Regions from separate parts of the Paenibacillus sp. cl141a genome, predicted to be linked through region 3. Evidence: predicted binding sites of a transcription regulator. Region 3 holds the regulator's gene; each other region holds the start of a gene.
The links. Region 3 encodes NrdR, which represses ribonucleotide reductase genes. Its sites were predicted from a motif close to AACACNATATATNGTGTT; they were not measured.
Positions count from the first base shown of each region.

Region 1 (10,493 bases), 360 kb from region 3:
GTCTCCAACCTTCAGTACCTGCGACGATATCAAGTCGCGTATATACTCTTGAACCCTTTGATACAATGGCATTCTTTCCGTAGAGCTCAATTGAATCACCACATTTCATTCAATATGTTTAATATATACGTTACGAATGGTGCAAGCGTTTTATTCCATACTCTAATAACCGAAACAGCGGCAGCCATGGACGAGAAAATAAAGTCCTGACTGCCGCTGTTTTATTGAACTATCATATTCGTTAGATTGCGCGGGAAAATCAAATTTAATTTAGGAGGGAGCTCCTCCCTACGACGTCCTTAAGAGCACTTACTATACCCGCAGTTCCCGCACGTCTTGCATCCCTCGATGTTAATCAAGGACGCCCCGCCGCAGGACGGGCACAAATCCAGCGACATGCTGCCGCCTGCGTGCGCGCCCTGTCCGCCGTGGCCCGCAGCTGCCGTTGACCCGGCTTCGCCTGCATCGGCAGGCGCCATCGTGGCTGCGACCGGTGCCGGATCATGGTCATGATCCGCCTCGGCGTTGTTGGCCACGTGCGTCTCGAGCGCCTTCGCCACGGCGTCGGCGATGGACTCGACGCGGTTCGCGCCGAAGCCGATCGCGCCGGTGCCGCCGATGCCCTTGAGGTGCTTGATCAGCAGCTCCACCTTGTTGCCGTGGTCTCCGTAACGGAGGAACAGGGAACATACGCGGCCCAAAGCTTCCGCCATCGCGAACACATCCGATCCGGCTTTGCCGACGTTCAGGAAGATTTCGCTTGGAATGCCGTCCAGATCATTGATCGTGATGTACGCCATGCCAAACGGCGTGTTCATTTTATAGGTTGCGCCGCGCAGCACTTGCGGACGCTTCTTGTATTGTTTATCCAGCCCGCTCTTGCTCGGCGAGGCTGTCACGGCCACGCTAGCAGCCGCTGGCTCCACGCTCGCCGCTTCCTCTGCGGCTTGGCCTGCCGCGCTTTGCTCCAGCGCTGTTTCCGCAGTAGAAGCTGTCGTCGCTTCGGAGGCTTTGTCTTCTTTTTTCTCCGTCTGCAGCACCTGTACGTCGCGGCTGCCGTCGCGGTAGATCGTTACGCCTTTGCATCCCAGATCGAATGCCAGCTCATACAGGCGCTTCGTATCTTCAACCGTGAAGTCGGACGGACAGTTCGCCGTCTTCGAGATGGAGCTGTCCACCCAGCGCTGAATCGCCGCCTGCACGCGGATGTGATCCTCGGCGGAGAGACTCATCGCGGTGACGTAATAGTCCGGAAGCTCTTCGCCCGGATGGCTGTCCAGCCAATCCTGAGCAATCGGCACGAACTGCTCGTCGAAGCCGAGACGGCTTTGACGGAAGTATTTGAAGGCAAAGTACGGCTCGATGCCCGTCGACGTTCCAACCATCGTACCCGTGCTGCCCGTTGGCGCTTGGGTAATGACGGTAACGTTGCGTGCGCCTTTTTTGCGGACCGCTTCGGCAACTTCCGGATACACCTCGGCCATATTTTTCATGAAGCCGCTTTGCAGATAAAGCTCGGCATCGAATGCCTGGAACGAGCCCTTCTCCTCGGCAATATCGGCGGAAGCAAGATACGCTTCACGGGCGATGAAGCCATACAGCTTATCCAGGAACTCCAGCGATTCCGGGCTGCCGTAACGGATGTTCAGCTTGATCATCAGCTCGGCCAGACCCATTGTTCCGAGGCCTACGCGGCGCTCTTTTTTCTGGTTCAATTCGTTTTCTTCGAAATGGTACGGCGTCCGGTCAATGACATTATCCAGGAAACGCACGGAGTAACGCGTCGTTGTAGCCAGCTCATCCCAGGCAACGTCATGATTCGTTTCATCGTAGAACTTCGACAGGTTCATCGCGGACAGGTTGCATACGCCCCAGCCCGGAAGTCCCTGCTCGCCGCAAGGGTTGGTACAGATGATCGGGTTGAAATACCAGCTGTTGGACATCTGGTTGTAGTATTCCATGAAGACCACGCCCGGCTCTGCCGATTTCCATGCGGATTCGATAATGGTGTGCCATACCTCGCGTGCTTTAACCGTTTTATATGGAATGATGCTGCGTCCGGCTTTCTTCCATTTATCCAAATCGCCGTCCCACAGCTCATCGTAATCGGGATCGGTGGTATCCGGGAACACGAGCTCCCAGTCCAGATCTTCCTTCACGGCTTTCATGAAATCGTTGCTGACGCATACCGACAGGTTCGCGTTCGTGACTTGTCCCATCGTCTGCTTCACCGTAATGAAATCCTCCACGTCCGGGTGCCAATCGTTCATCATCAGCATGAGCGCACCGCGGCGGCTTCCGCCCTGCTCGATCAGGCCTGTCGTATAACTGAACAATCCACCCCACGATACGGCACCGCTGGAGGATCCGTTCACGCCTCTCACGATCGCGCGCCGAGGACGAAGGGAAGACAAGTTGATGCCGACACCGCCGCCGCGCGCCATAATCTCGGTCATCTCGCTCAGGGTTTCCATGATGCCGCCCCGACTGTCCTTCGGGGAAGGAATGACGTAGCAGTTGAACAGCGTCAATTCATCGCTTGCACCCGCTCCGGCCGCAATCCGTCCGCCCGGCACCAGCTTCCAATCATCCAGAATCTCGCGGAATTTCCCGCGCCACTCTTCCTGCAGTTCCGGCGTTGCCTCAACCGATGACATGGCGGCCGCGAGTCGATCCCACATTTCTTCCGGCGTTTTCTCGATGGTTAACGTCAACTTCTCCACATCCGACTCCACAAGCTCGCCCTTCCGTGTCTTCACGGTGACCTTGCGGCCTTCGCGTTTCACGATTTCGCCAACTTCCTTGGTCGGAAATTTAGGATCATCCTTCGTCAGCACGAGCACCACATCGCCGACCTTGGCGTTGTTGGTGTCCGCATCCTTCCAGGCATACCGGTCCAAAAAGATCTTCTCGCTTAAACCTTCCAGCCGCTGATTCTGCATCGTACTCAAGTGCAACTACCTCCTATATTAAGATATAAAATTTAAAAGATTCCCAAGTATGTGCTCACCAACAACATAACCTGTTATGTAGCCGGTCAAACATCCAAAACCACTATATACACCACATATAGTGCTATTTATTCATTATACTACACTATATATAGGTTAACTATGCCGATAATGTGAAAATTAAGCCGACAGTTCCAAGCTCCCGCGCGCAAGCTTCCGCTTTCTTCCTCTCGCTCTCTTTTTCGCTGATCCCTATGAAAAAAAGGAATGAAAATCCCCAATTCCAGCAGCTGTGCGCTCTATAGGGTATTCCGCGGCTCCCGAATCCGTGCAAGGTTATGAAGACTTCTTTTTTCGTCCATACTACATATACACCGCTGGCCCGGAATCTTTCATCACAGGAGGAGATCGACATGAACCAACAGCCATCTGCCGACTCAGGCAAGATTATCGACCCGCGCCTTCCCGTTCCATTGCAGATCGACCGTTCTTGGTTTGACGATCTCTCTGGCCGACTGGACAAAGGAGGCCCTTGGGGTGACTATCGTCTGGCCCAGCTTGCCGTTGAGGGCGAGAAATCGCGCCTCGTTACAAGCTTTGAAGAACTGCAGTGCCTCAAGCACCTTGGCGGTTTATCCCCGCTCCCCCATCAGACCGATACCGCAAGACGCGTTTTGTTCGAGATGTCGGGCAGAGCCATTCTGGCGGATGAGGTGGGACTTGGCAAGACGATTGAAGCCGGTCTTATTTTAAAAGAATACATCGTGCGCGGACTGGTATCCAAAGTGCTGATTCTCGTACCTGCTTCCCTGGTGCTGCAATGGGTTCGCGAGCTGAACTCCAAGTTCGGCATTCCCGCGGTCGCGCAGAAAAAAGCGTACTCCTGGGGCAATGACATCGTTGTCGCCTCCATGGATACGGCCAAGCGCGATCCGCATCAGGAGCTTCTGCTGAACCAGGAATACGACATGCTCATCATCGATGAAGCGCACAAGCTCAAGAACAAGAAAACATCCAATTATCAATTCATCCAAAAGCTGCGCAAAAAATACTGTCTCCTGCTCACCGCCACGCCGGTGCAGAACGATCTCAGCGAGCTCTTCAATCTCATCACGCTGCTGAAACCGGGCCAGCTTGGCGGCCAGGGACAGTTTGCCGCTAATTTTGTCGTGGACAAACGAAGACCGAAGAACCAGGACCAGCTCAAGGATGAGCTGTCCAAGGTCATGATCCGCAACCGCCGGGGCGAGGGCGAAGTGAAGTTCACGAAGCGGTCCGTCCGCAACGTGGGACTCAGCCTTTCGCCTGAAGAACAGTCATTATACGACGGCGTTACGTCCTTCGTCAAAGATCAGTATCAGGCAGCTGGGGGAAATTTAAGCAGTATGCTGTCGCTCGTCACCCTGCAGCGGGAAGTATGCAGCAGCCGGGATGCCGTCTTCGTGACCCTTGTTAATCTGTCCAAGAAGCTGCCGGAGGACTCTCCGCTGCGCGATAAAATTTGGGAGCTGGTCTATCTCATCAAGGCCATCAAAGCAAACACCAAGGCGGAAAAAGCCATCGAGCTCATTCAGCAAATGAACGAGAAGGTCATCGTGTTCACGGAATATCGGGCCACGCAGGAATACTTGCTCAATTATTTCCGCGATCACGGGCTGATCTCCGTCCCGTACCGGGGGGGCATGAACCGCGGCAAGAAGGACTGGATGATGGATCTTTTCCGCGGCAAGGCGCAGGTCATGATCGCGACGGAAGCCGGCGGCGAAGGCATCAACCTGCAATTCTGCCACCATATGATCAACTTTGACCTGCCCTGGAATCCGATGCGGGTCGAGCAGCGGATCGGACGCGTGCATCGTCTCGGCCAAACCAATGACGTGAAGATCTACAACCTGTCGACTTCGGGAACCATCGAGGAGCATATTCTGAACCTGCTGCACGAGAAGATCAACATGTTCGAGATGGTCATCGGCGGGCTAGACGTTATCCTGGAGCGCTTCGAGAAGAAGGAATCGATCGAGAAGAGCCTGTACAAAATCATGCTGGAGTCCGGCAATGATGATGAAATCCGCCAGCGCATCAGCACATTGGGCGACTCCATTCACCATATCAAGCAGGACATCGAGCTGGAAAGCACGGCCGAAGAAACTCTCAGAGAGGAAGAAGCCTAATATGACCATGACGCCGCAGGAGGTGCAGCAGCACTTCATGGCCTATTTGGAAGCCACCGAATGCACCGTCATCGAAAAATCGCCCGAGCATGTCACCGTGAAATTGTCGCCGCAGGCCGACAAAATGCTCACCAACCGCCCCTATTACTGGGGGTTCGTGGAACGTACCGGGGCTCCCGCCGAAACGCTGTCGTTCAACTTCGTGTTTGATCCGGAAAAATACGACGAACGGCTCGCCAAGGCCGAAGAAGCCAAAGCCAAAACTCAGCTCAACGCACCTGTGCAGGATCCGCTGCTGGCGCGCTATTACGGGAACGCCCCGGTGCTGCCGATCTTGGGGCCAGGCCGCATTCAGCGGGAGAATATCGGTTACGGCAGCAGCCGGCTCGCCCAGATTTGGAATGCTTCCCGCGAAGAGGGCAAATGCGTGTATCTGTTCCAGCAGCGGGATTCCGAACCGCGTCCCAGGGGCCGTTCCACGCCTTATGAGCAGTGGCTGGGCGTCTGTTTCAAGGTGGAGTTCAGCTGCGATCTGAAGCGGGAGGAATTATTTTTTCTCGGAATCTCGCTGTCCAGCCGCGCGATCACCGAAGATTTCCCCGCCATTCTGCATGGGCGCGAATTGACTCCACGCCTGCCGGAGAGCGTTCACGTCAGACCGGCGGCTCTTACCCTAGATCAGGCCGTAGCTGCCCTGGAGAATCATCTGATCAACAAGCTGAGCAAGCTGGATTACGATTGGGCGGCGAAGGCTAAGGAACGCCTCGAAGATGAACTCATGGTCATCGACGGCTACTACGAGGATTTGCTCAAAGAGCAGGACGAAGAGAAAAAGGCGCAAATCGAGGAGCAGTACAAGAACCGCCGGTCGGAAATGCAGTGGCAGTACGAGCCGAAAGTGAGCCTGTCCGCCATAACCTGCGGTCTGTTTCATCTGTGCTCGCCCGCGGGCGCGTCTTCATGACGCCTCTCTACAAAAGCAGGCAAAAAAAGAACCATTCTCCCTTCCCCTGCCGCGACAGCTTGCAACAGCCTTTGCAGAGCTTGTCCGATATGATGATTCCATCACATCCATGGCGCGTAAGGGCCAAGGAAAGGCGGTTAGCGATTTGAAGCTGTGGAACATGGAACCCCATTACCGGGATGACAAGGACAATATGCGCAAACCTAAATCAATCGGCAACAAACGCTTTATCCAATATCGAAGGTGGTCTGCCTCCGTCATCGTAACGGCCCTCCTGTGGTTCAGCACGATCCACCCGCAGGCAGGCATGGCTGCGGCTCGTGAAGCAGGCAACCCCACTCCAGCGAGCACCGTCTTTGCGGCAAACTCTCTGCCTGCAGTCCAACCTGCATCCAGCCTCGCTCACAGCATTACCCACGCTCAAGTGCCGGAAAGTTTGGTAGACTTTACAGAACAGACCGTGGATCAACTGTCGGTGCATGTGCCATTTACTGGCTGGGACGGGGCAGAGCTGGAATTCACCCCACTAGGTCCGGGCACGCACGGCTGGCTGGTCACGATTTCCGATCAGGGACTGCCTCAGGGCTACATGATTATCAGCGCAGGAGAAGACGGTGGATATATCTTGAGCGAATACGGGATCGGCTCCACCCTTCCCTACAGTCAAGCACTGCTGAATGAACGGCTTGCGGCCGAGGGACTTCTGAAGGCTGGCGGATCTTTGCCGAAGGGAAGCAGCGTGCGCAAACTGTATGACATATCCCCTGTTTGGCAGGTTCAGCTGCCGGGCAAGAAACCGGTTTATATCAGTGCACTGAATAGCGAAGTTCTTCCCGATGAATTCAAGCATACAACGAAGGCGGTCAAGCCGGTATCGGCTTCAATGCCGGCGGCAAGCAAGGGATTGGTGGCTTCATCCGCTCGCTGGATTGCCGGAGCGCCAACTATTGCAGCCGGCGATTCCCGGGATCCTTACGATAATCTGCTGTGGTTGACCTCAAGCAATCTAACGGCCCACAGCAGTGCCGATCTGCGTAATCTACTGCAGGATCATTCCAGCCTGATCTTCAAGTCCAAAAAAAGCAACGCCGCTTACGGAGCTCCTTTTACCTTAAACGGGTGGCATCGGTGGTCGACTGAGGTTCAGAGGCATCCGGATGCACTCTATGTGTCGGTTCCATTGCGGGACACGGATACCCTCCGCTTCCTGCCGGCATCCCGCTTGATCGGACAAGGCCAGTTCTATGCCCAACCCAAATGACGCGAAAGCGAAAGTAAATAGGATAACAAGTCCGTCATTCATGCGAAACAAACCATAAGGTCTCATTTATTCAGCTCCCATGACGGACAAAAGGACGCGGCCCCTTTTTCAGGGCCCGCGTCCTTCGTTGTTTTACGTCTTTTATTCAGTGCGTGCTTCCGTACTTCCAAGCGTCAACTGCCAGCCAATACAATGCAAAAACATGCTCAAGTCTGGCCGCTCTCTCCAGAGGGTTCTTGTGTCCAATCGCTGGCTCCATTAAGGAAACAAACAGCAAATAAGCAACGGCTTTAGTTTCGCCTTTTTTTGCGCTTGGAGGATACGTCGTCTTTCCACAGCGACATGGAGAACGGAATCATGCCAAACCACCTAGTGGTCCAGGATTCCTTCACCTTCGCCTTGCGCCGAATTTCCCTAGGTGTATCTATATAGTTAACCACGCGTTCGGTTATATATTTGATCAATTCATCTCCGCTTGCCATACGAATCAACTCCTTATGGTTTATCCATCCCAGTATCAGTGTGCTCCATTCCGGCCGATTCTAGACTCCTGTTTAACGGCATGATTTTTCCGTCTAATGCACATTCTAATAAAGCCGAAATTTTTACGTGAAAGAAGGAATCCATCATGATTAAGTCAGCAGGGGTATGTTTGCTTCTCTTGACGCTGGTACTCCCCGGTTCTGTCACGGAAGCAAGCCCAGCGAAGAAGCAAGACCTAAAGCTCCCAGCTCGAGCCGTTCATCCGAATGTGATGCCGGCAGCCCAGCTTATGTCCGAAACGCCGGAATCAACCCATTCCTCTGGACGGGAAATCGACCAATCACAACTTAGACACCTCCACCCATTTGCACATGATGTCGTGCTGATCGATGTGGGCCATGGCGGAATCGACGGCGGAACGTCGTATGGGGACATTCTCGAAAAAGATATCAATCTGGCCATTTCACGCAGACTGTTCATGCTGCTACGCAAGGAAGGGTATCATGCCGTGCTGAATCGCGACGCCGATTACGCGCTAAGCGACGATAACCGCTGGCATCGAAGCTCCTCCAGGCATCTCCGCGATCTGTCGCAGCGCAAGCAGCTCAGCAGCGAAATCCCGACCAAGCTGGTGGTCAGCGTTCACGTGAATTGGGGGAAAAAGGCCTCCAGGCGAGGGGGGATTGTTCTTCACCAATCCGAGGGGCGCAGCACCCTGCTCGCGGAAACCATTCAGGAACAGTTAAATTTGGTATATCACAGCAACAATGGCATCATGTTAGGCAAGCCTTATTATCTGCTCAATCAAACTCAAGTACCTGCCGTCATCGTAGAAACCGGCTTCCTCAGCAATATCGAGGACAGGGAATTGTTGACCAGCCGGAACGGCCAAATGATGATTGCCGAAGCCATTGCTGACGGGATTATAAGTTATTTAACAGCTCTTTAAATAGGAGCTGTTTTTTTATTGGGTGTCTGGCTACAGAATCTTGATTCCAGGCCTTTAAACCCATATTTATGTCATAAAAACTAACATCAATATGAAAAAAGCATCATTTTTTTCAAAATTTTTAGTCAAATTTCCCGAAAATTATGCTAGTATATCTAACATATACTTGAAGATAGATGAATCGAATGGGAATTGGGGGAGATCGCTATGTTTGACTGGCTTGGGTATCGCCAAGGACTTCCGCTTTGGATTTCATGGCGTCTGAATCGTAAATTGAAGGAAGACATCGAAGACATATTCGAAGGCATTGCCGAGACGCGCAAAGAGCTGCTGTTCTCCTGGAGCCATGAATATTGGGGGCATCTGGACCGACTGAAGGAGCAGTTGAACAAGGACAAGCCCCATGGTTCAACAGTCGGCGGCAAGCATCCTCATCCCTTCTCTACAAGTGCCCCGTTGAACCAGGAGCAGCTCTTCTCCGCTTTGTATTCGCGCGCTGCCGATTTCACGGAATTATTCTTGCTGAACCCTTCGGGTGAGGTCACGCACTCTACATACGCTTCGCATGTTGGAACCCGCTACAGCAAGAGCAGTCCATTGGGGCACGCAATCATTCATCTCGCCGGCTCGGATACCGGCAAATTGCTCTTCGGGCCGTATGCGGATTCCGTCACGTTCACTATCGGTCCCCGCTCCTCTGCTTTTCACGACAAAATGACGCTGCTGTTCATGAATGCCATTTACGTGAACGATACGTTCGCTGGTATCCTTTGCGGCCGGGTGCCAAACGACGTGATCGGGGATTTAATTCAGAGGGAATCCGGCCACGTCTATCCCGATTCCGGCGACAACTATATATTCATGGCCAAGCCCGAGATGAATCGACATATTGCTCCGGGCACGGCCCTTTCCAGAAGCCGGTTTGAAGACCGGACCTTCACGCACGGCGAGAACCTGAAGGACGGCATCACGACAGACTGGGGGACCGTATCGGTTCACGAACATACGGAGCTGGAGCTGATGTTCACCGACCCGGCAACGGGTCAGCTTCATCCAGGCGTAGCCAACACCATCGCAAACGGAAGCAATCTGTTCGTGGACTTCCCCGGTTATTCCGATTACCGCCACATTCCGGTGATCGGCAAAGGCGTGACGTTCCGCCTGCCCCATTGTCCGGATGTTTGGGGGATGATGTGCGAAGGGGATCTCGAAGAGGTTTACCGGATTCGCGGCATCCGCTTCAGACATGCCAAACTCCATGGCTTGTCTACCCTTGTCTCGAGCCTCCTGACGGCAGTCATTGTTTTTATTACGGCTGTTTATTTATCTCCTGCATTGGCAGCCACGGCCGGAGGGTTAACCTGCTTGGTCACCGGCCTTCTCACCTCTTCCCTGGTCGGCCGTAAAGAAATCGGGCGAATCGCGGATCGTCTACGCAGCCTCAACCGCTTCATCCGCATGAATGCCGAAGGCAGCGGAGATCTGACGCAGCGGCTGGACCCCCGCCAATTCGATCAGGATGAAACGCGCGAATTAGCCAAATGGATCAACAATATGATCGATTCGCTGGAAAGCATCATGATGCAGGTGAAGTTAACGGCAGGCGATGTATCCTCCAGCCAACAGGTAATGAACGACACCACCGCCGTCACCGTTATTTCCGCACAGCGTGTAAGCAGCAACATTAGCGAGATGATCCGCAGCATGCGCAGCC
Region 1 covers NZ_FNZO01000002.1:967,032-977,524, reverse strand. The annotation lists gene BMX45_RS09625 (GntR family transcriptional regulator) at 1-72, opposite strand, end outside; gene BMX45_RS09620 (adenosylcobalamin-dependent ribonucleoside-diphosphate reductase) at 300-2,951, opposite strand; gene BMX45_RS09610 (DEAD/DEAH box helicase) at 3,365-5,122, shown strand; gene BMX45_RS09605 (YqhG family protein) at 5,124-6,086, shown strand; gene BMX45_RS09600 (hypothetical protein) at 6,196-7,347, shown strand; gene BMX45_RS09595 (YqzE family protein) at 7,638-7,829, opposite strand; gene BMX45_RS09590 (N-acetylmuramoyl-L-alanine amidase) at 7,976-8,779, shown strand; gene BMX45_RS09585 (methyl-accepting chemotaxis protein) at 8,987-10,493, shown strand, end outside.
Region 1: a site for NrdR is predicted at 3,060-3,077, ahead of BMX45_RS09620 (adenosylcobalamin-dependent ribonucleoside-diphosphate reductase). Genes of this name have one in related genera too.

Region 2 (10,493 bases), on a different contig from region 3:
TGGGTCGAAGAGCTCTCCGGACTTATTCCGCCGGAGGTACTGGCGGCAACGCGTAAAGATCTGAAGAAGAATGTGGTCCGGGAAGAGGATCTGCCAGCCCTGCTGTATTTCCACTGCTTGCTGAACGATATTTCCTCAGAGCAGCGGTTTGACCACATCGTCATCGATGAAGCCCAGGATTTTTCTCCGTTTCAGGTGGCTGTGCTGGATCTGTTCGTAAGAGGACATTCCTTCACCATACTAGGCGATCTGTCGCAGGGCATTCATGCGTATCGCGGCGTGCATGCGTGGGAAGAAATGAGCTCCCTGTTCAAGGAAGAGGAAACGGCTTATTTTGCGCTGACGCGCAGTTACCGTTCCACGATGGAGATCATTGAATTTGCCAATGGGATACTGGAGAAGGGGGTCGCAAGCGACCTGCTCGCCGTGCCCGTATTCCGTAGCGGCGATGCCGTTCGCCTCATTCCTTATGATGCCAGGAACGACAGAAGGAAGGATTTGGAGCGGGCCATGAGTGCGCTCATTGCGAAGGAATACCGGACGGTAGCCATTCTCACCCGCACCTTGCGGGAAGCGAAAGAGCTGCATGAGGAGTTAAGCCCGTCCTGGCCGATGCTGAATCTGATCGATGGCAGCAAGGGAACGTATCAGGGCGGATATTCCGTGCTCCCCGTGTACTTGTCCAAAGGGCTTGAGTTCGATGCCGTTGTGGTGGCAGATGCGGACCGGGTTCATTACGCGGAGAAAGCTTGGGATGCCAAGTTAATGTATGTAGGCTGTACGCGTGCACTGCATGAGCTGTGGCTGCTGCATGGGGAGCCGCTGCCTTCGTATATCATGGCAGAGACTTCAGAGATCATGGCTAGCGGTTGGCCAGCGGAGTAATCGTTCGATTGCGCAGCTGCTGTCGGTTCCCGGAATGTCAATAGAGAGAAACGGAAGTCCCGCAGGGATTCACATGGCAGCATGTGTTAGCCTCTGCGGGACTTTTTGTGGCACAGGGGCTTGCTAGGGGCTTAACCAAGCATTTGGTAGGAGGAGCCCAGATTTTCGATAAACCGGATCAAAGTCCAGACAGCGAGGATGGAACAGGCAGCTGCCAGTAGGATGTAGAGGGACATTTTTCGCTTAGGCTTTCGTTTTTTCAATTCCATAGTCTCCCTTCGTGCATAGTGTTTATGCGACACCTTCATAACAAGACCTCGTCGTCGTCCTCGCTCCGGATTCCCTGCCTGTACTCGTAAAGGATGATGGCTGAACGTATGAATACGTACAAGCCGAGCAGGAACTGCAGGATGAGAACGGCATACAGCAGGTACATCGCCAGTCTCTCATCGTCGAGGTAACCGGGGCCGAATGTTTCTTGTAAAAGATGATAGGTACTGGCATGAAGGTAGAGCCCCAGTATACTGAACGTCATATGGATAACCGCGTTATACATTTTGCGTACGGATTTTTTGCGAGTCGTCATAACATTCTCCCCAGATCAGGTTTTTCAAACGTTTCCCTATTATATAAAACGCGTTGGGTTCGATAAAAGTTGGATATGATCAAAATAAGCTGCAATATCCGAACGGTGGGACGATTGAAGCGTAGGACAGGAAGTTGCCGCAGCGCAGGCACGGCGAATTCGAATATGATATGATAGAGCGTGATGGATTGAAACGACTTATTTTTGCATCGATATCAGACAAGGAAGTGTAGCCATGGATTTATTCAGTATCGGGCGTGAAGGGGACCGGGACTCCCGGCTGCTGGCCGATCGGATGCGCCCTTCGTCGCTGGATGAATATATAGGACAAGAGCATATTATCGGACCGGGCAAATTGCTCCGGCGGGCCATAGAGGCAGACCAGGTCTCGTCGATTTTATTGTACGGCCCGCCTGGATGCGGCAAAACAACGCTTGCGCATATCATCTCCCAGCAAACGAAGGGGCATTTCGTTCGGCTGAACGCGGTGGAAGCCACGGTCAAGGACGTTAGGGAAGTCATTGAGCAAGCCCAGAGCAACCGCAGCCTGTACGGCACCAAAACGATCCTGTTCCTGGATGAGGTGCACCGCTTCAACAGCTCCAGACAGGATGCGCTGCTGCCTGCCGTGGAGAACGGCACGATCATATTTATCGGCGCGACGACCGAGAACCCCTTTCATTATGTCAACGGGGCTCTAATGAGCCGGTCCACTTTGTTCCAGCTACAGCCGCTGACCAAGGACCACTCCATGATCGCGATGCGGCGCGCGCTGACCGATCAAGACAAAGGCCTTGGATTCATGGATCTCAAGGCCGATGAGGAAGCGCTGGAGCACATTGCCGCCATGGCGAACGGGGATATCCGGCGTGCACTCAATGCGTTGGAGCTGGCAGCGATGACGACGCCGCCGGACGCAAGCGGTACGGTCCATATCACGCTCGAGGTGGCGGAGGAATCGATTCGCCGGCCTACTGTGCGTGCGGACGAGTCTACGCAGTACGATGTGCTGTCCGCCTTTCACAAGAGCATTCGGGGCTCCAGCGATGCGGCGCTGTTCTGGTTTTTGTATGCGGTCGAAAAGCTGGGCATGGACCCGATGGTGTTCATCCGCCGGCTGATTGCTGCCAGCAGCGAGGATATTGGGCTGGCCAATCCGCAAGCGATGGTGCAGGCGGTAAGCGCATTGGATGCCTACCGGAACAACGGCTGGCCGGAAGCCAAGCTGAACATCGCCCAGGCGATCCTGTTCGCCGTGGAGAGCCCGAAATCCGATGGCGTTGTATCCGCCATATCCCGTGCGATGTCCGCCATGGATGAGATGAAATCGGCGGAGGTTCCGCTGCATCTGCGCGATGCGCATTACTCGGGGGCGGTGAAGCTGGGACATGTCGGCTACAAGTACCCGCACGATTATCCGGGCCATTACGTGAAACAGGAGTATTTGCCGAAGGAGCTTTCCCGCCGGGTGTTCTATCAGGCCACGGAGCAGGGGAACGAAGCCAAGATCGCACACAACCAGCGATTGCGGCGCGAAGAATAAGGAAATTAGCGATAACGGGGTTCATCAAGGCCTTTAGTTAAGTTAATTGGAGGAAATGAATGATGAAATTAGGGAAACAATTGTTTGTCATCCTGCTGTTGTCCGCCGGCCTTATGCTGAGCGGCTGTTCGGGAAAAAGCGCCCAGGAGCAGGGCGCAAGTGGACAGGCAGCCGAGGCGGCGCATGAGCACGGACATCAGACGCAGCTGTCCAACGGGGATATCCAGGAGGCGACGTCATCGATCGATGAGCTGCCGACCTTTTTGAAGAGCCAGACCAGCGAGCTCCAAACGATTTATGCTTTGTCCGCGCAGGTGAGTGATGTCCTGAAATACATTCCTTGTTATTGCGGCTGTGGGGAAAGCGCCGGTCATGAGAGCAACCTGAACTGTTTTATCGATGAGATTCAGGAGGACGGCACGGTAGTGTGGGACGATCACGGCACCCGCTGCGGGGTTTGTTTGGACATTGCCGTGGAATCTGCCAAAATGAGCAGCGAGGGCATGAGCTTAACGGATATCCGGACCGCGATTGATGAGAAGTACGGCACGGATTATGCGAAGCCAACACCGACTCCGATGCCGCCAGTGGGGAGCTAAGCATTGATATGAATGGAGAAGAGGGTATAGCTTAAGTTACTGTTCGGTAACCTGAGCTATACCCTTTTCAATTTTCGATCAAACATTGCCTTTATGTACTGAGTTAGCTAATGGGCTGTTCCGTTTCCCTGGCAAGCAGCCACTGGTTATCGACTCGTTCCCAATATTCCGTGGTGAATAGCCTGGCCAGCGCCTGCCCATCCTTCTCGATCACTAACTCGAAGAACACAACTGCATTTTTATTATCTCTGAGCCTAATCACCCGGTTCTCAAATTTTTTCTGGGCGCCGAGCAATTGTTCTACCGATAGCTTCATTCCTGAAATGGCCTCGTCTTTAGAGTAGAAGACAGGCTTGTCCTTGGCACTGCCGAAAAAAGTAACGTAGTAATTCACACCCATACGTTCTAGCTTTGAAGTGTCTCCTGAGATCATAGCCTCGTTCCAATCGGCAATGTAACTGTCATGCATGTCGGTAAAGGCAGCGACGGCATATTCCAATGTTTCTGTCAAGCAGCATCTACATCCTTTCTAAGATTCATAAATAACGATTCGATCAAACTCCCCATATGTCCTGCAATATTTATTAAATTGTGATTATTCTCACAGATAAACACTATATATTGATATAAATTTACATTATAAATCTATATATAGTGAAATAGTTTTATGAAATCACAAGGAGCTGATCGAGTTCGTGAAAGTGATGAAGAGAGATGGATGCTTGGTGGATTTTGAGATAAGCCGGATTGTGAAGGCAGTGGATAAAGCTTTTATAGCGGTTGAGGGTGCGTCCTACAAGGAGGCTTCCCTGCAGATTGGTGAGGCGGTTGCCCGCGCCACCGCGGGGATGGAGCAGGTGAGTGTGGAGGAAATCCAAGATATCGTTGTGGAGCATTTGCGCAGCACCGGTTATGCAGAGGCCGCGGCAGCTTATCAACATTACAGGGAAGCCCGTGACCTGGAGCGGATGCGGCGGGGAGAGCTCTACAAGATCAGCAGGGATGTGATTGGGGTAACGAATCTGGAACTGCTGCGGGAGAACGCGAATCTGAACGGGGAATCCTTCAGCGGAAAAATGAGCCGGATCGGCTCCGAATACGCCAAATGGATGGCAAGCAAATTCATCCTCCCCACAGAGCTCACGAGAGCGGTGAGGGATGGGTATGTATACGTTCATGATCTGGACCAGTATGCGCTGGGAACCACGAACTGCATCTTCATCCCGTTCGGCCGGCTGCTGGCCAAGGGCTTCAATACCGGTAACGGATCGGTCAGGCCGCCGCAGAGCATCATGACCGCCATGGCGCTGGTAGCCATCATCTTTCAATCCCAGCAGAACAGCCAATTCGGCGGCGTGTCCGGCAGCAAAATCGATTGGGATCTCGCTCCGTATGTCGGCAAATCGTTTCGTCGGCATTTTCGCAAAGGGCTGGCCTACTTCGGAGAAGCGGGGCTGGGAGAGGATCAGCCGTATGAACGAGCCCTTGAGGATCACGAAATATACATAGACAATGAGCAGCTGAAGGACATATACCCGCGAGTATATCATTACGCCTATCAAGAAACGGTGAATGAAGCAAAACAGGCCGCGGAATCCTTGATCCATAATTTGAATACGATGAGCAGCCGGGCCGGCGGACAAATTCCTTTCACTTCGCTGAATTACGGCATGTGCACGTCAACCGAAGGAAGGCTGGTATCCCACGCCCTGCTGGATGCCACGATGAAGGGGCTCGGCGGGGGAGAGACACCGATATTTCCGCAGCATATTTTCCAGTGCAAGCAGGGGGTCAACCAGGCGGAAGGCGAGCCGAACTACGATCTGTTCCTGAAAGCCGTCGAGTGCTCCAGCCGCAGGCTCTACCCGAATTTCGTCAACGTGGACGCGTCGTTTAATCTCGTCTATTATAACCCGGGGGATCCGGACACGATTATTGCCACCATGGGCTGCAGGACCCGCACGATTTCGGATCGCTTTGGGCGAAACCGCCTGAGCGGCAAGGGCAACCTGTCCTTTAATACGATCAATTTGGTCCGGCTCGGGATTGAACATGGCATCGTCCAAGGGAAGCGGGAAGTGCCGGACCTGAACCGTTTCTATCAACAGTTGGATCATTATATGAGAATTGCGGTGGAGGGCTTGATTCACCGTTACGAGCTGCAGGCCGACCAACCGGCCAAAGCGTCCGATTTCATGATGCGGGAGGGCGTGTGGGAAGGCGGAGAGGCGCTGGCGCCGGAGGACAAGGTGCGCGAGCTGATCAAGCACGGCACCCTGGCGCTTGGATTTATCGGGCTGGCCGAATGCCTGAAGGCGATGACCGGACGGCATCACGGCGAGGATGAGGACAGCCGTGGGCTGGGGATCGAGATCATCCGGCATATGCGCCGGTTTTGTGATGCAGCCGGTGAAAGGTATAACCTGAACATTACGCTGTTTGCCACGCCGGCAGAAGGGTTATCCGGAAAATTCACGAAGCTGGACCGGCAAACCTTCGGGGTGATCGAGGGTGTGACGGACCGTGAATATTACACGAATTCTTTTCATATACCCGTGTACTATCCGATGGCCGCCTACCGCAAAATCCGTTCCGAAGCACCTTTCCATGAGCTGTGCAATGCCGGAGCGATTTCGTATGTGGAGCTGGACGGCAACGCAAGGCAGAATACGGCTGCTTTCCGGGACATCGTGCAGTTTGCCCTGCAGCAGAACATCGGATATTTCTCCGTTAACCATCCCGTCGACCGGTGCCCGGCATGCAACTACGAAGGCATTATCGGAAGTGCGTGCCCTGGATGCGGCGCCTTGGAGGCGGATGGAAACTTCCAGCGGCTGCGGAGGGTAACGGGGTATTTAACGGGCAATTATACGGAGCGCTTCAATTCCGCCAAGCAGGCCGAGGTTCGGGATCGGGTGAAACATCTGTGAATGTGTGCGGATACATCCCCGAGAGCATCAATGAAGGCCCTGGACTTCGTGCGGTTCTATTCGTGAGCGGCTGCCGCCATGCCTGCGCCGGATGTTTTAATACGGATTCCTGGGACTTTGAAGCCGGGGAGCCCTTTACCGAAGAAATGTCAGCGGCGATACTGCAGGATATCCAAGACAACCCTTTGCTGGATGGCGTGACTTTATGCGGTGGAGACCCCTTCTTCTCCCCGGAAGAATGTGCGGCATTCGTACGCAGGCTCAAGACCCTCTGTCCCGCCAAAAACGTATGGGCCTACACGGGGTTCACCTTCGAAGCGCTGATGAGGCAGCCGAAGCTGCACAAATTGGCCCTGCTGTGCGATGTCATCGTTGACGGCAAATTCGAGTTGGAGCGCAGGGATGTCTCGCTTCCTTTCCGGGGCAGCTCGAATCAGCGTTTCATCGATGTAGCCGCCAGCATGGAGCAGGGAGTGACCGTGGAGTATATTCTTCGCTAGCACGCAAAAAAAGAGCACACGCTTTACGGAACATTCCGTATCAAGTGTGTGCTCTTCGCGTATCATTCAGCGGATTAATAAGGAACTTTATCCGCCGTTTCGATCGTTCCCCCGCCAAGGCATTCGTCCCCTTGATAGAAGACGACGGCTTGTCCCGGCGTGATCGCTTTTTGAGGCTTCGCAAACGCGACATGAACGGTTCCGTCTTCGCGCGGGGTTATGGTTACTTCCTGGTCCGGCTGACGGTAGCGGAATTTGGCGGTGCAGGTGTAGGCGTCTTTGGGCATAGCGTCTTGTCCTGCAATCCAATTCATTCCGGAGGCAACGAGTCCGGTCGAATACAAGCTCGGATGATCGCCTTGAACAACGTACAAAATATTGTTGGTCAAATCTTTGTCGGCTACGAACCAAGGCTCCCCGGAGCCGGATCCGCCGATCCCGAGGCCTTGGCGTTGCCCCAGCGTGTAGTACATCAAGCCGTCATGGCGGCCCTTTACTTCACCGGTGACAATGTCCACCATATCGCCGGATTGGGCGGGGAGATATTGTCCGAGAAACTCTTTGAAATTCCGCTCGCCGATGAAGCAAACGCCGGTGCTGTCTTTTTTCTTAGCGGTATATAGCCCGGCCTCCTCAGCTAGTCGGCGGACTTCCGGTTTCGGCAGATGCCCGATCGGGAACATCGCCTTGGAAAGCTGCTCTTGGCTCAGCGCATTGAGGAAGTAGGTTTGGTCTTTGTTGCTGTCCACACCCCGCAGCAGCCGGTACTGTCCGTCCTCCTCGATGACGCGGGCGTAATGGCCTGTAGCGACGTAGTCGGCTCCCAGGTCCATGGCCTTGTTCAGAAATTCGCCGAATTTGATCTCGCGGTTGCACATGACATCGGGGTTCGGCGTTCTCCCGGCTTTATATTCATCGAGGAAATAGGAAAATACTTTATCGAAGTATTCCTTCTCGAAATTGACGGTATAGTAGGGAATGTCGAGCTGCTCGCACACGCGGCGCACGTCTTCAGCGTCCGCTTCGGCTGTGCAGTAGCCAAGCTCATCGGTATCATCCCAGTTTTTCATAAAGATGCCGATCACTTCATAGCCCTGCTGTTTGAGCAGGAGCGCTGTTACGGAGGAGTCGACTCCTCCCGACATGCCGACAACGATACGAGTGTTATGTTTTTCTTTTGACATCGTTATCACCATTTTCATATTGAATTGTGCCCATGGAGGTATTTTAACATATTGGAACAAGGTTCACACGCTTCATTTTGTCCACTCAGGGTGAACATTTTTCGAGTTTCCAGCTGGAATATTACCCATTAGGGTCCAGGATATGTTACGATAAGCTGAGGGTAATGATCGGAATACGGAGAAAAATACAGGATAAGCTGCTTTACTCATGGATTACGACGTATTTATCGCTTGCCCGCCACCTACAACTCATGTACAGGATGGACATAATATACAAATTGCCGAAAGAGGTGTCACCTTTGAAGATATCAACAAAAGGAAGATACGGATTAACGATTATGATGGAGCTGGCCGCCAAGTTCGGTGAAGGGCCGACCTCGCTGAAGAGCATAGCCGAGAAGAACCAGCTGTCGGAACATTATCTTGAGCAGCTGATCGCGCCGCTGCGGAATGCGGGCTTGGTTAAGAGCATCCGCGGTGCATATGGCGGATACATCCTTTCCCGGGACCCTGCATCCATCACGGCAGGCGACGTCATCCGCGTGCTGGAAGGGCCGATATCCCCCGTCGATTTTACGGAAGAGGACGATCCGGCGAAGCGTGATCTCTGGCTCCGGATCCGCGACAGCATCGCTGAAGTGTTAGATTCCACCACGCTGGACTATCTGATCAATTACCATGAACAGTCTGCTGCAGACAACTATATGTTTTATATTTAATAAGGGTGACGACGGAGATGAAATCAGTATACTTGGATCATGCCGCATCAACCCCGGTTCATCCGGAGGTTGCCAAGCGGATGATGAATGTCATGACGAGCCAATACGGCAATGCTTCGAGCGTCCATGCTTTTGGACGGGAAGCGAAGAAGATCGTGAACGGGGCGCGTGATCGGATAGCTTCTTGGTTAGGATGCCATTCGGACGAGCTGGTGTTTACCGCAGGCGGGACCGAGAGCGATAACCTGGCTGTTCTGGGGCTGCTGGGGTCCTTGGGCGTGGACGGCAGACATGTGATTACGTCAGCGGTGGAGCACCATGCGGTGCTCCACACTTGCCATGAGCTGGAACGGCGGGGCTGCCAGGTTACCTATGTCCCGGTGGACCCTACAGGGCGTGTTTCTGTAGAGGACATTGCGGGCGCGATTCAGGACAACACGGCGCTGGTGACCATCATGTACGGGAACAATGAAGTAGGCACCGTTCAGCCGATCGCCGAAATCGGCGAGTTATGCCGGAGCCGCGGAATCGTATTCCATACCGATGCCGTTCAGGCATTGGGCTCGGAGGCGATCAACTGCCGCGAGCTGCCGGTGGATATGTGGAGCTTTTCCGCCCACAAAATCAACGGGCCGCAGGGCGTTGGCGCTTTGGTCGTCCGTAGGGGACTCAGCGTCTCTCCCCGTCTGTTCGGAGGGCTGCAGGAGAAGAAGCGCCGGGCCGGAACAGAGAATATGGCCGGAATCGCCGGTTTTGCGGCGGCAGTGGAATGGACCGTGCAGAATATGGAGACGCGAATCCAGCATTATTCCGAACTGAGATCGACCCTCCTTGAGGGGCTTCGTCAGGAGATTGGCGAGAATTCTTTTGTGATCAATGGAAACCCGGAACATTACCTACCTCACATCCTGAATATCAGCTTTCCCGGTGCCGATACGGAGACGATGCTGATGAACCTCGATATGGAAGGAATTGCGGCGGCAAGCGGCTCGGCTTGTACGTCGGGATCCCTGGAAATATCCCATGTACTCCGAGCAATGAAACTTTCTGACCCTGTTTTGCGCTCCGCGATTCGTTTTAGTTTCGGTTTGGGTAATACTACTCAAGAAATGGAGTACACTGCCCAAAAAATTGGAACCATCCTTAATCGGTTACGTAAATAGATGTTAAGGGATTTCTCCTTCTACGGAATAGGGGGTATGCGTTCGTCCATTTCATCCTTGGAAATTGCCCGTCGGTCAGCGTTTTTTGGGAACCGCGGTTGATTTCAAACCATGAAGGATGAGGAGGTGTCCACGGTTATGAAACTTCAAGAAATGATCGGACTGGCTGTATTCGACGTGGAGAACGGTAAGGAAATCGGCAAAATCCACGATTTTATACTAGATGAGAACTGGTTGATTACCGGATTGGAGCTTGAAGGCAAGGCTTTGTTTTCCTCGCATGTGAAAAGCGTCTCATGGGAAGATATCGTAGCCTACGGGGAAGATGCCGTCATGATCCGGAGCCAAGAGGCTGTCCGCAAATTGGGCGCCAACGATATACCG
Region 2 covers NZ_FNZO01000009.1:232,780-243,272, reverse strand. The annotation lists gene BMX45_RS22830 (HelD family protein) at 1-885, shown strand, start outside; gene BMX45_RS22825 (hypothetical protein) at 1,190-1,471, opposite strand; gene BMX45_RS22820 (replication-associated recombination protein A) at 1,707-3,014, shown strand; gene BMX45_RS22815 (PCYCGC domain-containing protein) at 3,077-3,613, shown strand; gene BMX45_RS22810 (nuclear transport factor 2 family protein) at 3,717-4,124, opposite strand; gene BMX45_RS22805 (anaerobic ribonucleoside triphosphate reductase) at 4,309-6,543, shown strand; gene nrdG (anaerobic ribonucleoside-triphosphate reductase activating protein) at 6,540-7,043, shown strand; gene mnmA (tRNA 2-thiouridine(34) synthase MnmA) at 7,118-8,227, opposite strand; gene BMX45_RS22790 (cysteine metabolism transcriptional regulator CymR) at 8,527-8,946, shown strand; gene BMX45_RS22785 (cysteine desulfurase family protein) at 8,964-10,109, shown strand; gene BMX45_RS22780 (PRC-barrel domain-containing protein) at 10,248-10,493, shown strand, end outside.
Region 2: a site for NrdR is predicted at 4,224-4,241, ahead of BMX45_RS22805 (anaerobic ribonucleoside triphosphate reductase). Genes of this name have one in related genera too.

Region 3 (10,493 bases):
CCCCATGAAAGCCGCTCCGAGGTATTCGATCAGCAATTCCTTGGATATCGCTAATGGGGAGTTTCCCTGAGCAGGTTTCCACCCCTCAATTAATTTATCTTTAATGATATTTTCCATTTTCGCTTGAAACGGATAGATTCTATTCTCTTCAATTAACATGGAATGATAAAAGATCAAATTTAGGCAGATATGCTCCAGTACGGTTTGCATGACTGTTTCGAGTAGAGAAATACGGAAAGGATTCATGCTGATGGGACAAAGAATGACCGCATCCTTTAATTCGCTCAACAATTCATTCATACATGTATCCAATAAATCAGGCTTATTTTGGTAGTGGAGATAAAATGTGTTTCGATTGATCATAGCCCGATCGGCAATATCCTGGATCGTTATCGATTCATATCCCTTTTCCTGAATAAGCTCATAAAACGCCTTTCGAATCGATTGTTTCGTGCGCAGTATTCTTAGGTCGGTTTTCTTGTTCATTATTTTCGTTCCCCCTTAAATTTATTTAGGTCGTTAAGCGACAAAGTTTTATGAGCTGTCTGTTATCCATCATAACTTAAAATATTGAATATTGAGCGTTATATTAGCCTCTATTATAATGAGCAACAGATAAATAAACAACGTAATGTTCATTATTTATCTAATGACCAAAAAAAATCCAAGGAGGATATTCCAATGACATCCAACCATCAACATGAACTTGTTCGTAAGGCAGTCGCCGTACTGGAAAGTTTTGAGAGCGGCAACCCCGAAGCGATTACGGCTTACGTTCATCCAGACCAATATATTCAGCATAACCAGGCCTTACTCGATGGTCGTGAATCCATGCTTGGCGCACTTGATCATTTAAAGGAACTTGGTACTAAGGTAAGCATTAAGCGTACTTTAGTTGACGGAAATTATGTGGCTCTTCATTCTGTATATCATTTTCACGGCCCTAAAATCGTATTTGATCTCTTCCGTTTTGAGAATGGACTGATCGTCGAGCATTGGGACAATTTGCAAGAGATGGTGGAGAAGACACCAAGCAATCATACGATGATCGACGGACCGGTTACGATTAAGGATATCGACAAGACGGATGCCAACAAAGCAATTGTCAAAAGCTATGTTGAGAACATTTTGCTCGGGAAGAACCCTGACCTGCTGGCCTCTTACTTTGATGGAGATCACTACATTCAACATAGTCCGCATATTGCAGACGGCCTTTCAGGTCTTCATACTGCTTTGCAGGCTCTGAAGGAGAAAAATGTTGAGTTTCAATATACTCAGGTCCATCAAATTATCGGTCAAGGCGATTTTGTTCTTACAATGAGTGAAGGTCTGTTTGATGGTCAACATACTGCTTTCTACGATTTGTTCCGCGTAGCGGATGGAAAGATCGCTGAGCATTGGGACGTAATCGAGGCCATACTGCCGGCAGAAAAACGAAAAAATTCGAACAGTAGATTTTGAAATTGGTGCAGCTAAATCGCAAGGCATCGCCGAAATGTAAGTGCGGTGATGTCTTGCGCTTCCGAATGTACTTGAGCATTCAATTTTGTAATCAAGTGGATACAGAAGCGTTGCTGCAGCAACGCTATTTTTGTTTATTGCCATGAAGTGCCGTGTGATCCGTTGATAACCAACCATATGTTCATTATAAAGAGACAAGGAGTAGTGGATCATGAAAATGCTGACACAAAAAATGATGTGGCTGGGCATGGTGCTCGTCCTGATCGTGTTGACCGTATTCGGGTTAGCGATGATGGGATCGGTGCTTGGATCGAAGCCAAAGGAGGTCCCGGTGGCCCTTGTTATCCTTGACAAGCCGGCGGAGCTGCCGACCGGAGGAACGTTTGCGATAGGGGAAATGATCAAGGAAAAGTTGCTGTCGAGCCCGGCAATGCCGTTTGTCTGGCATGTCGTGGATTCCGAGGAAAAGGCTCGGGAAGGACTGGATAAACGCGAATATTACGGAGCGATTGTGATTCCTGCGGATCTGAGCAGCAGTTTACTCTCGTTAGCAACTCACTCGCCGATTCACCCTAATGTGAGAATCATCTCCAACGAGGGTATGAACACTCAAGCCTCGATGGTCGTAAGACAGGCAATGGGGCAAGCGATGAAAATGATCAATGGGGAACTGTTGCAGCAGCTGCTTGGGCAGATCGGACAGCAAACGGAGCAAATTCCGGTTGAGACGGCTAAAGCTTTAATGACACCGGTGAACGTTCTGGAGGAAGTCGTGCATCCACCGGGAGTGAATCATGCGGCGGGGAATGCGCCGGGTTTGTTGACCCAGATTATATGGATCGGCAGCATGGTGTCCGGAGTCGTCTTGCTCCTGGCTAGCCAGAAGGCGGTCGCCGCGGGTTCAAGGAGATGGACAGTCAGCGCGCTGCAAGCTATCGTAGGGCTTGCGATCGTTGGCATAGCCTCGTGCTTCACCATATGGATGGCTTCGTCGTGGTACGGGATGGAACTGGCTAACGCGGGGGAGACGTGGTTGTTCTTATGGTTGGCTGGATCGGCGTTCTTCTTGTTGCAATCTTCCTTGCTGAATTGGATCGGATTCCGTGCAATACCGCTGCTCGTACTGCTGATGTTCTTCTCCGTGCCGCTCCTGAACATGGCTCCGGAATTCTTGTCGCAAACGACGCGAGATTGGATCTATTCGTGGACGCCACTGCGGTTCGCAGCAGGAGGGCTACGGGAAGTCATGTACTTCGGCGGACTGGACGCAGCTCACTCAAACGGCTTGATTTTATGGGGCGTCGCCGGTGGATTTTTGGTCTTGCTGCTCTCATCCGGATTTAAGGTTAATCGAGCGACAGATGCCGCTCCTACTTCGGTTACAGGCGATAAAATAAAGTAAGAACTCAATATTCGTCCCCAAGACCATTTCCGGAAAGTATTAAAAAGTTATAAAAAAAAACAAAAAACCCTTGATTTCTCAAGGGTTCCTCTTCGTATGAGCCTAGGGAGATCGAACCCCTGACCTCATCGCTGCCAGTGGAGAGATAGGGTTCTGTATGTTAAGGGAATAGTAGAAGGAAACCTTGTCATTCAAGGCCTTTTCAACATTATGTCTCTACGATTCTAATGTCCCTGCTTATTTCAGTATCATTCAGGAAGTATTCTCTTAAAATACTGTGATCGAAATCCTCAATAATGATAAATTACATTTTTGCACAGAGTATTGATATTTTCATCCAGACCAAAAACATCTATTTGACCTAGAATACCTATAGCTTGGTCATTGACAAGTTTAATTAAATCTATGAATTTTTTCTAATCAAGGTCTCTCGCTTTCATCACTTCTTCGATCGTCAGCTTGTCTGCTTCAGGATCACAATCTAATTGATATAAACTCTTTCAACCCGTTCTCCGATTCCGCTAAGTACTTCATTGGTTACTGTACACCAATTGCTTGAATGTCCTTAAGCGGAAGCAGATTCAATGCTTGCGGAACCATCTGAACAGGATGATCGCGATTTACTAGAATGAGATGTCCACGATGAACGGCTGCTCGTTCAAGCTCAATTTCTGCAGCATATTGCAGATATGGCCTGCGGATACCATGCCAAATGTTCATGTTCTCCATAAGTCTCAAACCTCTGCAACCGTGTGATGGAGTAGTTGGTCGAGAATATCCGCATAGGTCAAGCCGCTGGCTTGGAGCATCCTCGGATAGCGGGAGTTCGACGTGAAACCCGGTATTGTGTTGACCTCGTTAAACACAATCCTTCCGTCAGGGGTAAGGAACATGTCTACCCGCGCAAACCCGCTGCAGCCTAGCGTTTTATATATAGCGAGCGCAGTTTCTTTGACTTTGTTTGCCGTGTCCTTATCGATGCAGGCAGGCAAGTGAATCTTCGAAGTGTGCAAGGAGTACTTTTCGGAATAATCAAAAAATCCCCCCTCTAGTTCAATCTCATCAATCACGCCGATTATAGGATCCGAATGGCCTAGAATGGCGCAGCCCACTTCAAATCCGTTTATGTTTTGCTCAATGACGACTTTAGTGTCGTGTGTAAAGGCATTGGCTGTCCCTGCTGCCAACTCTTTCATGTCATGCACCTTCGTAATGCCTAGAGAAGACCCGGACCTAGCCGGCTTGACAAACAGCGGGAACCCCAGCTCTTCTTCAGCTGCTGCCAATACCTTTTCCATACTCCCATCGCGATAGACCGTCAAGGAACGTGGCGTATCGATACCTGCAGCCCGAACCAGCGTGTGGGCCAACTCCTTGTCCATACATATTGCGGATGACAGCATGTCACATCCAACGAACGGTATACCCGCTAATTCCAATAATCCTTGCAAGGTTCCGTCCTCACCGTATTTCCCGTGAAGTACCGGAAATACAACATCAACCGGCGTCACATGATATTCCGTATGAACAAGCTCAATGAGTCCTTTTATTTCCCTGCTAGGCGAGAAAAAGGAAGGAATACAACTCGGATGCGCATGCCAGCGGTCATTGCGGATATCCTCAAGATTCCCACTATATCTAAGCCATGATCCTTCTCGTGTAATTCCGATTAATACAAGATTGTACTTTTCAATATCCAAATGTTCGATCACTGCAGCCGCTGAGCTTAAAGAAACCTCATACTCGCCGGAACAGCCACCAAACAATACCGCAACCGTCATTTTCTCCATGTAACAGCCTCCTGAACTGTAATATGAAACAAAAAAATTACTTCTATTATGAACGTCAATCGTGGTCATACTGCTAGTTTGAATGGAAGAATTAAAGGAAAGTGTAAGGGAAGTTAAATTTTTTCTTAACTCAACTTTTGCACCCTGAAATCGGTGAATTTGAGTTGGTGGTGTGGCGGCCACCAGATCTTCTCTGCAGACAGTTGGTTTCCATAAGCCATACCCCCGCTTCAGTGCGTCTTTTACGCTCTCCGGTACGACGACTCAAATGCCAGTGGATCCATTTAGCATGTTCGGTTTCAAAACTCACATCTCCGCCTCCTTTTAGAATAAAAAACGCCCCGGTCCTTCCTGCTCAGGCAGAAATGATCGGGGCGTGCTTCGCCAAATGACTACTTTATACGTTTTATCATACAAATCCTATACTTAATCTTTTTTTAGATTCCATTTGTACGATTCATCGTACAAATCCATCCGACTTACCATTCAATTCACTAATTTTGTGCGATGAATCGTACAAAATCGGGCATATTCACTGAATGAGCACGTAATTTGTACGACGAATTGCACAAAACAAAAAAATGCAAAAAACAGCCCAACACAGGCTGTAAAATGTAAAAGTAGTATACTTGAATGGATTCCCGATGAATACCTCCACATTGATCTGAAGTACTCGATTCATTCGAGATTGCACCCAAAAAGCTAGCAGCATAGTAAGATCATGGCGTAAACAGTTTCCAATGCCCTTCGGATACAACTTCGACCTCTCCATCGATTACTTTGATGGCAGTTTGATCATCAATTGCATACGCCGGCCCCTGCATCCCGGCGGCCCATCTTTCTGCATTAGCCATTGTGTTATACGGCAGCATCTCATGATCCAGATGAGGAAACATTGCAAAATCGACCAGTCCCAACGTTTCATCACCACCGTTGGGTGGAGTCCAACCAACAAAGAATTCTCCGATGTTAGGTCCCATCACCATGCTCCCAGCACTCATTCCCACATAGACTGCCTGCAGCGAGGGCAAGAGATCTGCCAGCCCGGATTGCCGCATCCAGTGGCACAGATAGAGAGCGTCTCCGCCCGACACCAGCAGGACGTCCGTCTCACGGACCAACGGCACCCAGCGGTCTTCGTCGATGCTTGGCAGCGTAGTGAGCTCCAGCACGCCGACGGACTTCCACCCCAGATTTACCATGGGATTCTCTTCTTTCCCGCTGATGAACTCCCAGGTTTTGACGCCGGGGCCGACCCAGGGGTGTCCGTACATCGCCGTGGGGATGCAGAGGGTTACATTTACTACAGATTGCTATTATTTTTGAAAAATGAGATTGACGACTTGAGCAATGTAGACTGTCTTTTGTATTCTCTAGTTCCATTAGCCCCCCTCTACAATCTTCTTTTTGAATAGAAATGCGGCGGTTTTGATTTTTATATGCAATCACTCACTATCAGCATCCCAAATTTGTAGAATACGTAATTTTGTGTACAACAAAAAATCGCCCTTTCTTGAGTTGGTGGTGTGGTAACTTCCATCTACAAGATTTGGCGATTTTTTGTTCTCTTGGTCACTCTCTCCACGCGGACGATTCACACGGTTGTTGTCCTTAAGAGGGGCGAGGGCTTTGATTACATCATTTCAAAATGAATGACGGATCCTAAAAGCTCATATTGATACACTTTCCCTGAATTGCCGGCAGGGACAGGTCGAAGCTTCCCCTTTCGCACCAACTCACGGCAGTACTTGATGACTGTTTGCTTGTGAAGGTCCAATTCGATTGCCGCTTCTGATGGTCGAACGCTTCGGTTATGACATGCTGCATAACGCATCAACATTCGTTCAATTTTAGCAAACGATTGCAATATAGGCTTGCCGGAAGTGAAATACGGTGCCAACATATTGCGCAGAATCGCTTGAATGAACGAAGGGTTTTCTTTCATTTCATCAAGTGAAATGGATATCACGTGACATTGCTGGGACTGCAGGAACAATCCCCGATTCAGATCCATCCGATATTTGGTTCGCTCTTTGCCGTGTGAGCCATAGCCCATAATCTCTATTGCAAAGCGAAGCGCTCCCAATATCCACATGAAATCCACAAAATATGACCGTCCTCGCCAATCCAACAACTCGTACTCCGGATGCAAGCCATGAAAATGCCCCGTCAGCGGCCACCAGATCTTTTCTGCAAACAGTTGGTTTCCATAGCCATGCCCCCGCTTCAATGCGTCTTTACGCTCTCCGGTACGACGACTCAAATGCCAGTGGATCCATTTAGCATGTTCGGTTTCAAAACTCATCATCTTCGCCTCCTTTTAGAATAAAAAAACGCCCCGGTCCTTCCTGCACAGGCAGAAATGATCGAGGCGTGCTTCGCCAAATGACTACTTTATACGAGTTATCATACAAAACCTACACTTAACCTTTTCTTCGATTCGATTTGTACGATTCATCGTACAAATCCCTCCGACTTACCATTCAAGTCTCTAATTTTGTGGGCATATTCCCTGAATAAGAACGTGATTTGTACGACGAATTGCACAAAACAAAAAAATATATAAAAAACAGCCCAACACAGGCTGTTAAATGTTTAAGTAATATGGAGCCTAGGGGGATCGAACCCCTGACCTCCTGCGTGCAAGGCAGGCGCTCTCCCAGCTGAGCTAAGGCCCCGTAAGCGACTTCTATATCATATAAAAAATCAGCAGGCATGTCAACACTTTTTCAGAACTTTTTCGATAACGCGCTGTGCCTTTTTTCCTTCTCTATATAATGTCACTTATCGATGATGAGAATTTGGCGCCATGAGAGCGCCGGAAGAGCACCAGAGTTGTTTAAGAACCGCGGCGCTCTTACAGCTCCTGTACGTCCGTATCTTTGGACAGCAGGCTTTTCAGTTCCTTCATGAACATATTGATATCCTTGAATTGCCGGTATACGGACGCAAACCGAACGTAAGCCACCTCGTCGACCGGATATAACCGCTCCATCAGAAGCTCCCCGATCTGGCGGCTTTCCACTTCCGCAGCTGCGGTATTGCGCAGCGCCTTCTCGACATCCGATACGATCATATCCAGCTGGTCCACGGATACGGGACGCTTCTCGCATGCCCTTATCAAACCGCGGAGCACCTTCTCCCGGCTGAACTCTTCGCGGCTTCCGTCCTTTTTCACGACGATGAGCGGCGTTTCCTCCACCATTTCAAAGGTTGTGAATCTCTTGCTGCACTGCTCGCATTCCCTGCGGCGGCGGATGGATTTATTTTCGTTGGCAGGCCTGGAATCCAGCACTTTCGTTCCGGCATAACTGCAATATGGACACTTCATAAGTTGTCTCACTTCCTTTGTATTCAGCGTGATTCGCCCTTAATGGGCATCAGAAAAATTTACCAGCAAAACTTTTGTCTTTTATGTTATGAAAATGCGAGACCCGAGACATAATACTTTTACCAACCCAAGGAGGTGAACTTAACATGGCACAAAGCAACAACAACTCCAACAACCTGGTTGTTCCTCGCGCAAACGCTGCTCTTGAGCAACTGAAATACGAGGTAGCTCAAGAACTTGGTATCTCCATTCCACAAGACGGATACCAAGGTAACATGACTTCCTATGAGAACGGTTCGATCGGGGGATACATCACAAAGCGTCTTGTAACCCTGGCCGAGCAACAATTGGCTGGTCAATACTCCGGTCAATAATTGATTCTTCCTTAAAAAAAGGAGTGTTGGCGGCTCGATGTAAGAGCCTGTCCAGCGCTCTTTTTTTTCTTTAGAAGCCGCCCTTATAAACATCCGTATATTGATTATAATAATAAATCACGCGCTGTACATAATGCCGGGTTTCCCCAATGGGTATGCTCTTCACGTTCTCATAGGTTCCATCCCACATGCCCTTGTTGATCCAATTCTTGACGTTCCCGGGGCCCGCGTTATAAGCAGCGATGGCGGCAATCGGATTGCCGTCCATTTCCTTGTGCAGATTCTGAATGTACCAGGTGCCCAGCTGGATGTTCGCATCCACTTCATTCTTTACGCTCTGCAGGTTTACCGACGGGAGCTTGGCCATTTCCATCGCCCAGTTCGCCGTATCCGGCATCAGCTGCATAATGCCCAGCGCCCCCTTCTTGGATTCCTTGCCCGGCTTGAAATTCGTTTCCACCCGAATGATCGAGGCCACCAGAAACGGATCGACCTCATAATAAGCGGCATGTTTGCGGATCTCATCTTTATAATGGATCGGATACAGCAGGGTCATCCAATTGGAGCTTAGGAACAACAGCGCTACAAAAGAAACGAACAGCAGGAGCAGCACCCTTTTTTTACGAAGCCACTTCATATCAGAACCAGCCTGTTCCACAGGTTGTCCACCTGCTGCTGCGTTTCGGCCAACGTGCCGCTGTTATCGATCAGGATATCCGCTCGAAGCTTCTTCTGCTCAATGTCCATCTGGCTGCTAAGACGCGCCTCTGCCGCTTCCCGGGTAAGCGCGTCCCGCTCCATCAAACGCGCAAGCTGCATCTCGCGCGGGACATAGACGACAACGATCTGCTTCAGATAAGGATAGGCTTCTCGTGCCTCCAACAGCAATGGAATATCCGCTACCACGAGCCGATCGGGATGCTGCCGTTCATACGCCTCCGTCCGTTCCCGGATTTCCTGCCGGATTGCCGGATGCGTAATCTCATTCAATGCCGCTCTTTGCTCCGGATGATGGAAGATCATCTCCCCGAGCTTCTTTCGATTCAACGTACCGTCTTCGAACAGGATCGCTTGTCCAAAATGTTCGGTCACTTTACCCAGCACCGGATGACCCGGGAGCATCACTTCCCGGGCGATGATATCCGCATCGACGAGAAGCGCTCCCTTCATGGCCAACATGGAGGACACGGTGCTTTTGCCTGTTGCTATTCCTCCGGTTAAACCGATATTCATGACTTCACCTCATAACAGCTTCATTATACCCATGACAACTAATAAAAAAGCAGGCAGATACGAGATAAAACGCATGCCGCCCTTGGCCGCAAAACGGAGGCCAACCCGCATGCCCAGCACCAGAAATATCCCGCTGAACAAGGAAACCACGGCTGCAGTGCCTAGCGGCGAGAAACCCAGCATCGCTGCGCCGAGCCCGGCTCCGAACGCATCGAGCGACAGCGCGATCCCCAGCCACATCGCCTCCCATGGAGAGATGCTGCCGGAGTCGTCCAGATCCGCTTTCGTCGGGCTGCGGAGAATTTGAATGACGACGCCGATCTTCGGTATTTCAAGGGAGAATACTGCTCGCTGAAGCTGCTCTTGGCCTGCCGTGGTAACTTCACGACGCGGTGCCCCTGGATGAATGGCTCCCAGCGTTTCCGTAAGCGATGCGGTAGAATCCACGGCGGATGCCGGCTGCACTTCAGGCTCGCTGCTTCTCCGAACCTGCTGATATAAAGACCATAGGCCCAGCAGTATCAAAATGGCAGCTCCGATCACGGATGCCGCAGATGGGGATAAGAACCGCTGCAGCAGCGCGCCTGCCTGCATGGAGACGCCAAGCACCAAACCGGAACACAGCGAGATGATCAATACAGACAGCAGCGGTATCCTTGTTTTGCGCAGACCGTATGTAACCCCTGCCCCAAATCCGTCCAAGCTTAACGCCATGGCCAGCAGGGCAGACGAGAAAATATGACTGAGCACCCTTTTCCCTCCTCCAAAGCTCCACATCAAGCTGCTCATTCATGAAGAAGAGCTGCCCGATGCGCTCCACATATGTTCCACATTATATGTGGGGAAGCAGGAATGGGTGCACGCCTATTCAATTACTTCTTGACCGGCTGACACTTCGGACA
Region 3 covers NZ_FNZO01000002.1:611,739-622,231, reverse strand. The annotation lists gene BMX45_RS08040 (TetR/AcrR family transcriptional regulator) at 1-486, opposite strand, end outside; gene BMX45_RS08035 (nuclear transport factor 2 family protein) at 682-1,461, shown strand; gene BMX45_RS08030 (YhgE/Pip domain-containing protein) at 1,673-2,863, shown strand; gene BMX45_RS08025 (hypothetical protein) at 3,401-3,583, opposite strand; gene vanG (D-alanine--D-serine ligase VanG) at 3,598-4,653, opposite strand; partial or broken gene BMX45_RS08015 (Type 1 glutamine amidotransferase-like domain-containing protein) at 5,373-6,005, opposite strand; gene BMX45_RS08010 (hypothetical protein) at 6,287-6,958, opposite strand; tRNA gene BMX45_RS08005 (tRNA-Ala) at 7,259-7,331, opposite strand; gene nrdR (transcriptional regulator NrdR) at 7,511-7,984, opposite strand; gene BMX45_RS07995 (alpha/beta-type small acid-soluble spore protein) at 8,131-8,358, shown strand; gene BMX45_RS07990 (lytic transglycosylase domain-containing protein) at 8,429-8,995, opposite strand; gene coaE (dephospho-CoA kinase) at 8,992-9,591, opposite strand; gene BMX45_RS07980 (MntP/YtaF family protein) at 9,601-10,341, opposite strand; gene mutM (DNA-formamidopyrimidine glycosylase) at 10,464-10,493, opposite strand, start outside.